Regions from separate parts of the Aquincola sp. J276 genome, predicted to be linked through region 3. Evidence: predicted binding sites of a transcription regulator. Region 3 holds the regulator's gene; each other region holds the start of a gene.
What was found. Region 3 encodes LexA, which represses DNA repair genes until DNA is damaged. Its sites were predicted from a motif close to ACTGTATNNNNATACAGT; they were not measured.
Positions count from the first base shown of each region.

Region 1: a site for LexA is predicted at 1,434-1,451, ahead of imuA (translesion DNA synthesis-associated protein ImuA). Genes of this name have one in related genera too.
Region 2: a site for LexA is predicted at 1,500-1,517, ahead of recA (recombinase RecA). Genes of this name have one in related genera too.
Region 4: a site for LexA is predicted at 1,645-1,662, ahead of LRS14_RS05605 (PA0069 family radical SAM protein). Genes of this name have one in related genera too.

Region 1 is NZ_JAJONC010000002.1:407,200-410,402, forward strand. Features, by position in the region: gene LRS14_RS19745 (DNA polymerase Y family protein) at 1-661, opposite strand, end outside; gene imuA (translesion DNA synthesis-associated protein ImuA) at 609-1,421, opposite strand; gene LRS14_RS19755 (hypothetical protein) at 1,700-3,203, shown strand, end outside.
Region 2 is NZ_JAJONC010000001.1:2,619,999-2,623,201, forward strand. Features, by position in the region: gene LRS14_RS11975 (sensor histidine kinase) at 1-727, opposite strand, end outside; gene LRS14_RS11980 (response regulator transcription factor) at 764-1,435, opposite strand; gene recA (recombinase RecA) at 1,554-2,618, shown strand; gene LRS14_RS11990 (regulatory protein RecX) at 2,625-3,161, shown strand.
Region 3 is NZ_JAJONC010000001.1:1,709,215-1,712,417, reverse strand. Features, by position in the region: gene LRS14_RS07825 (D-2-hydroxyacid dehydrogenase family protein) at 1-15, opposite strand, end outside; gene LRS14_RS07820 (hypothetical protein) at 52-417, opposite strand; gene LRS14_RS07815 (hypothetical protein) at 414-833, opposite strand; gene LRS14_RS07810 (helix-hairpin-helix domain-containing protein) at 968-1,297, opposite strand; gene lexA (transcriptional repressor LexA) at 1,297-1,980, opposite strand; gene LRS14_RS07800 (asparaginase) at 2,035-2,991, shown strand; gene LRS14_RS07795 (organic hydroperoxide resistance protein) at 3,008-3,203, opposite strand, start outside.
Region 4 is NZ_JAJONC010000001.1:1,199,170-1,202,372, reverse strand. Features, by position in the region: gene rplI (50S ribosomal protein L9) at 1-39, shown strand, start outside; gene dnaB (replicative DNA helicase) at 185-1,600, shown strand; gene LRS14_RS05605 (PA0069 family radical SAM protein) at 1,711-2,802, shown strand; gene LRS14_RS05600 (peptidoglycan-binding protein) at 2,812-3,203, opposite strand, start outside.

The DNA of each region.
Region 1 (3,203 bases), on a different contig from region 3:
CATCGTGCAGCCACTGCAGGCGGATGGCGGTGGTGCCGGCCTGGCGGGCGGCCAGCCAGCCGCACAGCTGCAGCAGCAGCCGGCGCGCGCCGAACAGCAGCGCCGGCGCCATCTCCACCCGGAACGGCAGCTCCAGCCGGGCGTCGAAGCGCTCGGGCGCCACCATCCACTCGTGCGCCTCGGGCCGCAGGCCGTAGGCCTGGTCCAGCGCGGCCAGCAGCCGGTCGTCAAAGCGCCGGCCGAGGCCGCCGCGCGGCAGCCGGCGCAGGTCGCCCAGCGCCCGGCAGCCCAGCTGCGCCAGCGTGACCGCATGCGGCCGCGCCGCGCTGAGGGTGTCGATCGGCAGGCCGTCCAGCACCTCGGCCAGCGAAGGGCGGAAGCCGCTGTCGATGCCGGCGCGTGCCAGCGCCAGGCCGGCCAGGCTGTTGGGTGCCCAGGCCACCGCCACCGCACCCAGCTCGCCGGCCTGCGACAGCACGCGGTCGCGCAGCGCCCGCTTGCCGCCGAACAGGCGGATGCTGGCCGACAGCTCCATCACCACCGCTTCCTCCTGCAGCGCCACCCGCGGCGTGAACTGCAGCGCCCAGGTGGCCAGGCCGACCTGCGCCTCAGTGGGCGCGGGCGGGGCTTCGGCGGGCAGGCGCAGCGCGGCCCAGACCAGCATGGGCACCTCGGTCGGTCAGGCGTTCATGGATCAGGCGGCTGGGCGCCATCAGCCGCGGCGTGAGCGCCAGGGCCAGGCCGCCGGGCACCGAAGGCAGCTGCAGCACGCCTTCGTGCGCGGCGCCGCGGCGCTTGAGCAGCTGCACCTGCAGCGACCAGTCCGGCCCCAGGCCGGCCAGCACCCGCAGCGGCGCGGCCGAAGGCTCATGCCGCGCGGCCAGCGGCCGGCACAGGAACACCGGGCCTTCGCAGGACTGGGCGCACACCTGCAGCCGCCGTACCTGTTCGGGCCGCGCCTGCGGCAGCCAGGCCACCACAGCGCCGCTGGCGCCGGACTTGACCAGCAGCTCGGTGCACCACAGCCGCTCCGACGGCGCTTCGGCACGGATCCACACCAGGTGGCGGGCATCCAGCCCCTCGTGCCGCAGCCCGGGCAGGTGCGGATGGCGCGGCGGGCCCACCAGCACCACCGAGCGGCCGGCGGCCACCACCCGGCGCAGCGCGCCGCCCAGCAGCCGCCACTCCAGCACGCCGGGCTGGGCGCACAGCACCTCGGTCAGCGCCCGCGAGGGCCAGCCGCCGCCGGGCAGCTCGCCATCCAGCGCGTCGAAGCCCGAGCCGGTGACCGGCCCGGCGGCACCGCCCAGGTCGCAGCCACGCCAGAGGGCGGCAGCCACCGGCGGTGGCAGCACGGGCGGGGGCCGACCGGCGTCGGAGTCGGGGCAGGGGGCGGCGGGCGCGTCGGCGAGGGCAGGCATGGCGATCAAAAGACTGTACGGACATACAGTACCCCAGCCGGCGGCTGGCTGTCGAATCGGCAGCGATGGCAGGCCTGTCAGTTCTGCCGAGTGCTGCTTTTTGCAGCGATCCAGCGGGCGGCCGCGGCGCCGGCCGTGCGCGATGCCGGCGTCCACTGCTTGTCCACAGCCCTGTGCACAAGCGGTGTGGATAACAAATTTTTGGCGCGCGGTTTCTAGGGGTTTTGCGGCGCCGGGCGCAGGCTGACGATGGCGCCATCGCCGTTGGGGAGGCTGCCGTGCAGATCGAATCGTTCGTCAAGAGCGGCTTCGCCGGCCTGGGCCCCACCGAGCTGCTCGCCGCGCCGGTGGATGCATTGAACGGCACCACCGCGCCACAGGCGGCGGCGCTGCGCGAGGTGCTGGGCATTGCGAGCGTGTTCGACCTGGCGGCGTCCCGCCTGCTGCACACGCTGCGCCATGCGCTGGCACGGCCGGCGCCGCGCCTGGGCGGCGACGTGCTGGACGCGGCCGCCGCCGCCGACAGCGGCGGGCTGGCCGATGCACCGCTGGCCGCGCTGCGTGCGGTGGGCACGGCCGGTGCGGCCCGGCTGCAGGCGGACCTGGGCGTGGCCACGCTGGGCGAGCTGGCGGCCTGGCCGCCGGGACTGGCGGCGCGCGACCTGCTGGCCGCCGCCTGCATTCCGGACCAGGCGCCGGGCTTCGACCCCGAAGCGCCGGCCGACCTGCTGCCGCGCATGGGCGAGCACGCCACCGACAAGGTGTTCTACCGCACGCTGCTGATCGACAGCGTGGCCGGGGCGGTGGACGAGGGGGCGGCCACGCCGGTGGAGCAGGCCGAGCCGGTGGACCTGGGCCCGGCCCTCGGTGGCGCCACGCCGTTCCGCCGCGTGGCCACCGGCGCGCTGCTCAGCTTCAGCCAGAGCTGGTCGCCGCAGGGCCTGGCGCTGGGCCAGCTGCTGCACAGCCTGTCGCTGGCGCCGGGCGAGAGCACCCGCATGGCGATGATCGACTGGTCGCGCCAGAGCCGCGGGCGCGGCAGCGAAGCCGTCGACGAGACCGAGCGGCTGGCCAACACCACCACCCACCAGCGCGCGCTGTCGGAGGTGACCGCGGCCACCGCGGCCGAGGTGCAGGGCGGCAGCACGCGGGCGACGTCGAACTCGTCCACCTCGCAGGGCGGCTCCGCGCTGGGCTTCGAGCTGGGGCCGATCGCCTTCGGCAGCAGCGGCGGCAGCGCCAGCACCCGGACCGAGGCGATGACCGTCAGCAGCTCCTTCGGCCGGCGCGACCTGGCCACCAGCACTGCGCAGCGCATCAACGACGTGAGCCAGCAGCAGGCCAGCGCCGCGCGCAGCCGCCGGGCCAGCGTGGTGCGGGAGCTGAGCCAGAGCGAGCACGAGACGCTGTCCACCCGGGTCGTCGCCAACTACAACCACATGCACACGCTGAACCTGCAGTACTACGAGGTGGTGCAGGCCTACAGCGTGGCCACGCGGCTGGAGCGTGCGCAGCGGGTGGTGTTCGTGCCGATACAGCTGATCGACTTCGACGACACCCGCCAGATCGAACGCTTTCGCATCGCGTTGACAGAGGCGGCGCTGGACGAAGCCACGCGCCAGCGCATCGCGCTGTTCGGCAGCGTCCTGGTGCGCAGCCGCCAGCCGCGCCGGCTGAGGTTGCTGGACGGGCGCTTCGTGGCCGCGGTGTCGCTGGCCAGCCCCGTGTCGCTGCAGTCGGCGGCGCTGGCGGCCGCGGTGGGGGACGCCGCACCGGCACCGG
Region 2 (3,203 bases), 910 kb from region 3:
GCCGGCCCAGCAGGTCGTTGATCGATCGCACCAGCGGTGCCACCTCGTCGGGCGCGTCCCGCTCCTCGATGGGCGACAGGTCATGGCTCTCGCGTTCACGGATGCGCCGCTGCAGCGCATTCAGCGGTGCCAGCCCACGCGCCAGCGCCAGCCACACCAGCAGCACCGCCACCGGCAGGATGACGAACTGCGGCAGGATCACGCCACGGAAGATCTCGGTGGCCAGCCGGGAGCGCTTGTCCAGCGTCTGCGCGACCTGCACCAGCGGCACCGAGTCCTTCGGCGCCTGCGGATCGGCCAGCCACATGTAGGCGATGCGCACCGGCTCGGTGGCCACGAAGTCATCGCGGAAGCGCAACTCGCCCGGCACGGCCCGCTCCTCGTCGGGCACGGGCAGGTCGCGGTCGCCCGCCAGGAACTCGCCCCGCAGGCCCAGCACCTGGAAGAACACCTGGTCGGCATCGTCGCTGCGCAGGATCTGCGCAGCCGCTTCCGGGATGCGCACCTTCACCTGCGGCGCCACGAACTCGCTGGATTCGACCGACACCCGCTGTGCCACGGTGCGCGCCAGCTCGCCCAGTTCGCGGTCATACGGCCGGTTCGCGATGCCCTGCGCCACCAGCCAGGTGAGCGCCACGCTGATCGGCCACAGCAGCAGCAGCGGCGCCAGCATCCAGTCGAGGATCTCGCCGAACAGCGAACGCTGCTCGCGCTGGGCTCCGGGCATGCGGTCGCTCGCCTCCGTCCGGACGCCGCGGGCCGATCAGCCCGGGATCTTCTCGAGGCAGTAGCCCAGCCCGCGCACGGTGGCGATGCGCACGGGGCCCTGCTCGATCTTCTTGCGCAGCCGGTGGATGTACACCTCGATGGCGTTGTTGCTCACCTCTTCGCCCCACTCGCACAGGCGTTCCACCAGTTGGTCCTTGCTCACCAGCCGGCCCGCACGCTGCAGCAGCACCTCCAGCAGCGACAACTCGCGCGCGGACAGGTCCACCATCTGGTCGTTCAGGTAGGCCACGCGGCCCGTCGCATCGAAGCTGAGCGGCCCGTGCTTGATCACGGTCGAGGCCGATCCGAGCCCACGGCGCGTGAGCGCACGCACCCGGGCCTCCAGTTCCGCCAACGAGAACGGCTTGGCCATGTAGTCGTCGGCGCCCAGGTCGAGGCCCTTCACACGCTGCTCCACGCTGTCGGCCGCGGTGAGGATCAGCACCGGCACGCTGGAGCCGCGGGCGCGCAGCCGCCGCAGCACCTCCAGGCCATGCAGCTTGGGCAGGCCCAGGTCCAGGATCAGCAGGTCGAACTCATGCGCCGCCAATGCGGCGTCGGCCTCGGTGCCGCTGCCGACCTGGTCCACTGCATAACCCGTGTTGCGCAGCGTCCGGATCAATCCATCGGCCAGCACCTGATCGTCCTCGGCTATCAAAATGCGCACGATGTCGTCTCCTGATCCACTGATTTTAGGGAGTCGGAATCCCTGTCGGCAGTGCGTTCCCGATACTGTACGGATATCCAGCTTCAGGTATCATTGCGCCCATTCTCCGGAGAACGCCATGGACGCACCCGTGAAAGCCCTGAACACTGAAAAAGCCAAAGCCCTGCAGGCTGCGCTCTCGCAAATCGAGAAGCAGTTCGGCAAGGGTTCCATCATGCGCCTGGGTGACGGCGAAGTGGTGGAAGACATCCAGGTGGTGTCCACCGGCTCCCTTGGCCTGGACATCGCGCTGGGCGTCGGCGGCCTGCCCCGTGGCCGCGTGGTCGAAATCTACGGCCCCGAATCGTCGGGCAAAACCACGCTCACGCTGCAAGTCATCGCTGAAATGCAGAAGCTTGGCGGCGTTTGCGCCTTCATCGACGCCGAACACGCCCTGGATGCCCAATACGCCCAGAAGCTTGGCGTCAATCTGCAGGACCTGCTGATTTCCCAGCCCGACACCGGCGAACAGGCGCTGGAAATCGTGGACGCGCTGGTGCGTTCCGGCTCCATCGATCTCATCGTCGTCGACTCGGTGGCCGCGCTCACGCCCAAGGCTGAACTGGAAGGCGAAATGGGCGATTCCCTGCCCGGCCTGCAGGCCCGCCTGATGAGCCAGGCACTGCGCAAGCTCACCGGCACGATCAAGAAGACCAACACCATGGTCATCTTCATCAACCAGATCCGCATGAAGATCGGCGTGATGTTCGGCAACCCCGAAACCACCACCGGCGGCAATGCGCTGAAGTTCTACGCGTCGGTTCGCCTGGACATCCGCCGCACCGGCAGCATCAAGAAGGGCGAGGAAGTCATCGGCAGCGAGACCAAGGTCAAGGTTGTCAAGAACAAGGTGTCCCCGCCTTTCAAGACGGCCGAGTTCGACATCCTTTATGGCGAAGGCATCAGCCGCGAAGGCGAGATCATCGACATGGGTGTGGAAGCGCGCATCCTCGACAAGTCCGGCGCCTGGTATGCCTACAACGGCGAAAAGATCGGCCAAGGCAAGGACAACGCCCGCGAGTTCCTTCGCGAAAACAAGGACGTCGCCACCGAGATCGAGAACAAGGTGCGCGAAGCGCTGGGCATTCCCCTGATGCCCGGCAAGGGCGCCGCGCCTGCCGCGGCTGGCAGCCCCGCCAAGTAAGCCCGCATGGCAGCGCCCGGCCGGCTTTCACTGAAAGCGCGGGCGCTCAAGCTCCTCGCGCAACGGGAGCACAGTCGTACCGAACTGCGCCGCAAGTTGCTGCCGCATGCCGTGGCCTTTTGCGAAGCGCAGCAGACGGCTGCCAACGATGCCGCAGCCCTGACCGGCGGGGCCAGCACCGCCTCCGCGGAAACGCCCCACCAGTGCCTGGACAAGTTGCTGGACTGGCTGGAGGCTCATCGGTATCTGAGCGAGGAGCGATTCGTGGAGAGCCGCGTGCACGCTCGCGCGTCCCGTTTCGGCAACATGCGCATCAAGCTGGAGCTGGCGCAGCATGGTCTGGCGGTGAATGCGGACACCGCCGCGCAGCTCAAGGCGAGCGAGCTGGAGCGCGCCCGTGCCTTGTGGCAACGGCGGTTCGGCGGCCCAGCCGAGGACGCCGCAGGGCGCGCCAAGCAGATGCGTTTCCTGGCCGGCCGAGGCTTCTCGGGCGAAACCATCCGCCGGGTGGTCAGCGGCGCCGGGGAAGACGACTGCGGGTAGCCGCAGGATTGCTGCAGCGCAAGATGCTACATTCCCGCGGTT
Region 3 (3,203 bases):
GATGATGATGTTCATGTGGCCGGGCATTGTGCCTCGGCCGCCCGCACGGCTTCAGAGCGTGGTGAAGCTGCTGGCCATGTAGGTGCCGGGCAGCACGCCGTCCAGGCTGCGGCGCAGGGCTTCGCGCAGGCGGGCGCCGTTGTGCGGGTCGCTGCGCAGCGCGTCGAATACCGCGGAGCGCAACAGCCACAGATCTTCCGGCATCTGCGCGCTGCGGACCTGTTTGCGCAGCCATTCCACGTTGGCGTCGGTGCTCTCGATGCCGGCCAGCACCTGCATGAACACCAGCTTGGTGTCGACGAAGGCCTTGCGCGCGGTGATGCGGGCGTTCTGCTCGCTGGCCACGCCGCGCAGGCCGGCCACGGTGTAGTTGCGCGGCTGGCCCGGGGCCGCCGGCGTGAAGCGTCGGTCGCTCATGCGTCCAGCGCGCCGAAGCCCGAGCGCGGCGAGCGCGTGGGAAAGTGGTGGTTCAGGCGTTCCAGCCGGCGCTGGGCCTCGCTCTGGCTGTGGTGCAGCGACACCAGCTGGAACACCGCCGAACGCAGGTGCCACAGCTCGCGAGGCGAGCGCGCCACATGCACCCGGTCGATCAGCGTGGAGGCCTGCGGCGTGCCGATGTCCTTCAGGCTGGCCACGAAGTCGTCCTTGGTGCGCTGCAGCCGGCGGCCGCCGGGCGGCGTGAGGGCCGCCTGCCATGGCGCGGGTGCGGACACCCAGCGCATCAGCCGCGACCACACCGGATCGACCGGGCTGAGCACGGCCGGAGGGCAGACCTCCACCCGCGCGCTGCCGCTCGCCCGCAGGCGCCGCACTTGGAACAGGAGGTCGTTCAACATGGTCTCCGGGATATCGGCGCATGGCTTCGTGCATGAAGTCATTCTTTGCGGGTGCACGCACACGCAAAACGCCGATAAGGCGCGGGGAACCGGGCTTGTTGGGCCTTGGCCGAGAGGCCTGGGCGGCCGTGTCAGTGCGCGTCGATCTGCCCGTACAGCAGCTTGCGTTGGGCGGTGTAGGTCCACCACGGCGCCGCCGCGGCGCCGCGCATGAAGTCGGTGGCCGCCATGAAGGTGTCCAGCACGCAGGGATCCTGGCGCTTGCCGGTCTTGGCGCACAGCGCCTGGTACAGCACGAAGGCGTCGCGGCCCACGAGGTCGCGCGGCGCATGGATGCCGATCAGCCGCAGGTCGGCCGCCAGGGCGGGGCCGATGTTGGGCAGCTGTTCCAGCGTCTGGCAGGCCGCGGCGCAGTCGGCCTTCGGCGCCTTGACCAGCGACTTGACCTGCGTGCGGGGCATCACATCAGCATCGTGTTGCGCACCAGGCCCACGGCCAGGCCTTCGAGCGTGAAGCTCTCGTCGGCCGACACGTCGATCGGTGCGAAATCGGGGTTTTCGGGCAGCAGGCGGATGCTGCTGCCCTTGCGCTCGAAGCGCTTGACGGTCACCTCGTCGCCCAGCCGGGCCACGACGATCTGGCCGTTGCGGGCTTCACTGGCTTTCTGCACCGCCAGCAGGTCGCCGTCGAGGATGCCGATGTCGCGCATGCTCATGCCGCGCACGCGTAGCAGGTAGTCGGGCCGCCTGGCGAAGAGGCTGGCCTCCATCACGTAGGTCTGGTCGATGTGTTCCTGCGCCAGGATGGGGCTGCCGGCGGCCACGCGGCCGATCAGCGGCAGCGTGAGCTGGGCCAGGCTGGCCAGCGGCAGGCTGAACTGCCGGCCGCGGGCTTCGCGGGCCTCGTTCACTGCCTGCAGCATGCCGGTGGGCAGGCGGATGCCGCGCGAAGTACCGCCCACCAGCTCGATCACGCCCTTGCGCGCCAGGGCCTGCAGATGCTCTTCCGCGGCGTTGGCCGACTTGAAGCCGAGCTGCCGGGCAATTTCCGCCCGCGTGGGCGGCGCACCGGTGGTTTCGATGGCCGTGCGCACAAGATCGAAAATCTGCTGCTGACGTTCGGTGAGCTTCGGGCGATCGGCCATCGGGGTTCCTGTGAATTCGTCCAGTGCCTGTATTCTTATCCAGCTTCCAAACAAATGCAAAACGCGCAAAACGCACTCGACACCGTCGTGATCCTCGGTACTGGCGGCACCATCGCCGGCACGGCGGCGCATGCAGCCGACACGGTGGGCTACACCGCCGGGCAGATCGGCGTCGAGCAGCTGGTGGCGGCGGTGCCGGACCTTGCCGGTCAGCCGCTGGAGGCCGAGCAGGTGGCCCAGCTGGACAGCAAGGACATGGGCTACGAGGTGTGGCTGCAGCTGGCCGGGCGCCTGGCGCATCACCTGTCACGGCCAGAGGTGGCCGGCGCGGTGGTCACCCATGGCACCGACACGCTGGAGGAAACCGCGTTCTTCCTGCAGCAGGTGCTGTCGCCGTCCAAGCCGGTGGTGCTGGTGGCGGCGATGCGGCCGGCCACCGCGCTCATGGCCGACGGCCCGCAGAACCTGCTGGATGCGGTGCTGCTGGCGCGAACGCCCGGCTGCCATGGCGTGCTGGCGCTGCTGGCCGGCACCGTGCATGCGGGTCACGAGGTGCGCAAGACGCACACCTATCGGCTGGACGCCTTCGGCTCCGGCGATGCCGGCCCGCTGGCCTATGTGGAAGCGGGTCAGGTAAGGGCGCTGCGGCCCTGGCCGGCGCCGCGAGAGGGCGCTGCCGAGCGCCTGGCCGCGCTGCAGGCGGTGCCGCAACCGTGGCCCTGGATCGAGATCCTGAGCAGTGCGGCTGGCGTCGACGGCCGGGCGGTGCAGGCGCTGAGCGCCGCCGGCGTGGCCGGCCTGGTGGTGGCCGGCACCGGCAACGGCACGCTGCACGAGGCGCTGGAAGCAGCGCTGCGCACCGCCGTGGCCGATGGCGTGCCGGTGCTGCGCTGCAGCCGCTGCCTGGCCGGCGGCGTGATCGAGGTGACCGGCGCGTTGCCCTCGGCCGGCCTGCTCACCCCGGCGCAGGCCCGGGTGCGCATGCTGCTGGGCCTGCTCGGCGTCGATTGACCGACGCCGTGTCGGCTCAGACCGCCACGTTCAGCGTGACGTCGATGTTGCCGCGGGTGGCGTTGGAGTACGGGCACACCTGGTGCGCCGCGTCCACCAGTTCCTGCGCCTTGGCCTGTTCCCAGCCGGGGATGGTGATGTTGAGCACGGCGCTGATGCCGAAGCCCACCTTGCCACCGGCCAGCGGGCCGATGCCCACTTCGGCGGCGATC
Region 4 (3,203 bases), 510 kb from region 3:
TCGGAAGTCACCATCGTGGTGGTCGGCGAAACCGACTGATCGCCTCGGCGCACCGTCGCTGCAAGAGGGCCGGCTGATCGCCGGCCCTTTTTCTTTGGCGCGGCGGGTTATCCGCGCAAGTTCCCCAGGTCATGCACAGGTCTGTCCACAGGCGCTGTCGCAGGGCCGGCTTATCCTCGGAACCATGTCTGTAGTCTTCCAGAGCCCCGTGTTTCCTGGCGCCGCGCGCGACGACGAAGTCGCCCGCCTGCGGGTGCCGCCCCATTCGATCGAAGCCGAGCAGAGCGTGCTCGGCGGCCTGCTGCTCGACAACGGCGCCTGGGACCGCGCCGGCGACCTGCTGCAGGAAAGCGACTTCTACCGCTTCGAGCACAAGGCCATCTATGGCGTGATCGGCTCGCTGATCAACGCCAACAAGCCCGCCGACGTCATCACGGTCTTCGAGCAGCTGCAGAGCCTGGGCAAGGCCGACGAGTGCGGCGGCCTGGTCTACCTGAACGCGCTGGCGCAGAGCGTGCCCAGCGCGGCCAACCTGCGGCGCTATGCGGAGATCGTTCGCGAGCGCGCCATCCTGCGCAAGCTGATCGAGGCCAGCGACGAGATCGCCACCAACGCCTTCAATCCGCAGGGCAGGGCGGTGTCGCAGATCCTGGACGAGGCCGAGGGCAAGATCTTCAAGATCGGCGAAGAAGGCTCGCGCACCAAGCAGGGCTTCCAGAGCATGGACCATCTGGTCATGCAGCTGATCGACCGCGTGACCGAGCTGGCCGAGAACGGCGCCGAGGAAGTGACGGGCGTGCGCACCGGCTTCTACGACATGGACCGCATGACGGCGGGCCTGCAGCCGGGCGACCTGATCGTGCTGGCGGCGCGGCCTTCCATGGGCAAGACGGCCTTCGCGCTGAACATCGCCGAGCATGTGGCGGTGAACGAAGGCCTGCCGGCGGTGGTGTTCTCGATGGAAATGGGCGCCTCGCAGCTGGCGCTGCGGATGGTGGGCTCGCTCGGCCGCATCGACCAGCAGCACCTGCGCACCGGCGCGCTGCGCGACGACGAATGGGGCCGGCTGACCGAGGCGGTGGACAAGCTGTCCAAGGCCAGCGTCTTCATCGACGAGACGCCCGCGCTCAACCCGGCCGAGCTGCGCGCCCGCGCACGGCGCCAGGCGCGGCAGTGCGGCAAGCTGGGCCTGATCGTCATCGACTACCTGCAGCTGATGAGCGGCACCGCCAGCAGCAACGAGGAGAACCGGGCGACCGTCATCGGCGAGATTTCGCGTGGCCTGAAGGCGCTGGCCAAGGAGCTGCAATGCCCGGTGATCGCCTTGTCGCAGCTCAACCGCTCGGTGGAAACACGCACCGACAAGCGGCCGATGATGAGCGACCTGCGCGAGTCCGGCGCCATCGAGCAGGACGCCGACGTCATCATGTTCATCTACCGCGACGAGTACTACAACAAGGACTCGAAGGAGCCGGGCGTGGCCGAGATCATCATCGGCAAGCAGCGTAACGGCCCGGTGGGCACGGTGAAGCTCACCTTCCTCAAGCCGCTGACCAAGTTCGACAACCTGGCACCGGGCAGCAGCAGCGGCGAGTATTGAGTGATGGGCCGGCCGTGGTGCCGGCGTTTGCAAGGCGCGCAAGCACTGTATATATTCACAGTATGCGCACCGACCGCCCCATTTCGTCCCGCCCGCCAGCGGCCACCTTGATGTATGCACCTCGCTCGCCGGTCAAGGGCCGGGGCACGGTGTGGGCCATCGAGCACCGCTTCACTTCCGATGCACGGGAGGCCTTTGACGACGGCTGGGGTGCGCTGGAGCAGGCGGCGCAGGAAGAGGTGGTGGCGCCCGGCACGCAGCTGGTGGAAGAGAACGTCAAGTCGATCCTGGCGGCCAACGACTCGCCGGACATCTCGTTCGACCTGTCGATCAACCCCTACCGCGGCTGCGAGCACGGCTGCATCTACTGCTTCGCGCGGCCCACGCACAGCTACCTCAACCTGTCGCCGGGACTGGACTTCGAGACGCGCATCATCGCCAAGGTGAATGCGGCCGAACGGCTGCGTGAGGCCCTGGCCGGGCGCAGCTACCGGCCCCAGGCGCTGAACATCGGCTCGGCCACCGACGCCTACCAGCCGGTGGAACGCCGGCTGCGCATCACCCGTTCGGTGATCGAGGTGCTGGTGGAGGCGCAGCATCCGTTCTCGGTCATCACCAAGTCGGCCGGCATCGAGCGCGACATCGACCTGATTGCGCCAATGGCCGCGCAGAACATGGCGGCGGCCTATGTCTCGCTCACCACGCTGGACCCTCAGCTCGCCCGCATCCTGGAGCCGCGGGCGGCCGCGCCGCACCGGCGCCTGCAGACGATCAAGGCATTGACCCAGGCGGGTATCCGCGTGGGCGTGAGCGTGTCGCCGGTCATCCCCTTCATCAACGAGCCGGAGATTGAGCAGATCCTGGAGGCTGCGGCCGAGGCGGGTGCCACGCGGGCCTTCAGCATCGTCTTGCGGCTGCCGTGGGAGGTGAACCCGCTGTTCCAGCAGTGGCTGGAGCAGCACTTCCCTGACCGCGCAGCGCGGGTGATGGCACGAATCCGCGAGATGCGGGGTGGCCGCGACAACGATGCCAGCTTCGGCAGCCGCATGCGCGGGCAGGGCATCTGGGCCGAGCTGTTGCACCAGCGCGTGAAGAAGGCCGCCGCGCGGCTGGGCCTGGACCGGGAGCGGATCGAGCTGGACTTCAGCCGCTTCAAGCCGCCGGTGAAGGCCGGCATGCAGGCCCAGGGCAGCTTGTTCTAGGCACCCTGCCTAGAGATCCTCGTCGTCGGTCAGCATGTCGCCGATGCGGTAGGCCTCGGTGAAGGCTTCCAGCCCGTGGCTGCCGCCGTTGACTGCGCGCCGAGCACTGCGCAGGTCACCTTCCAGTAGCGCCGACTTGATGCGCAGCTCGCGGTCCTTCAAGAATGCGGCCAACACCGCAGCGGCTACGGCCGGGTCGTTGGCTTCGTGCGGATGATCGACCAGCGAAGCGCCCAGCCGCTCGGCGTACACGGTGTAGTTGTGGCGGCCGGTGAGCTGCACGAAGCCGCGGCCCTTGAAGGCGGCGCCATCCGGCGCGTCGTGGTTGCCCAGATCGGCGCGGCGGTCGTAGAGGTCGAATGGGTGGCCGCGCGGCGAGGTGTTGAAGCGCGACGGGCCTT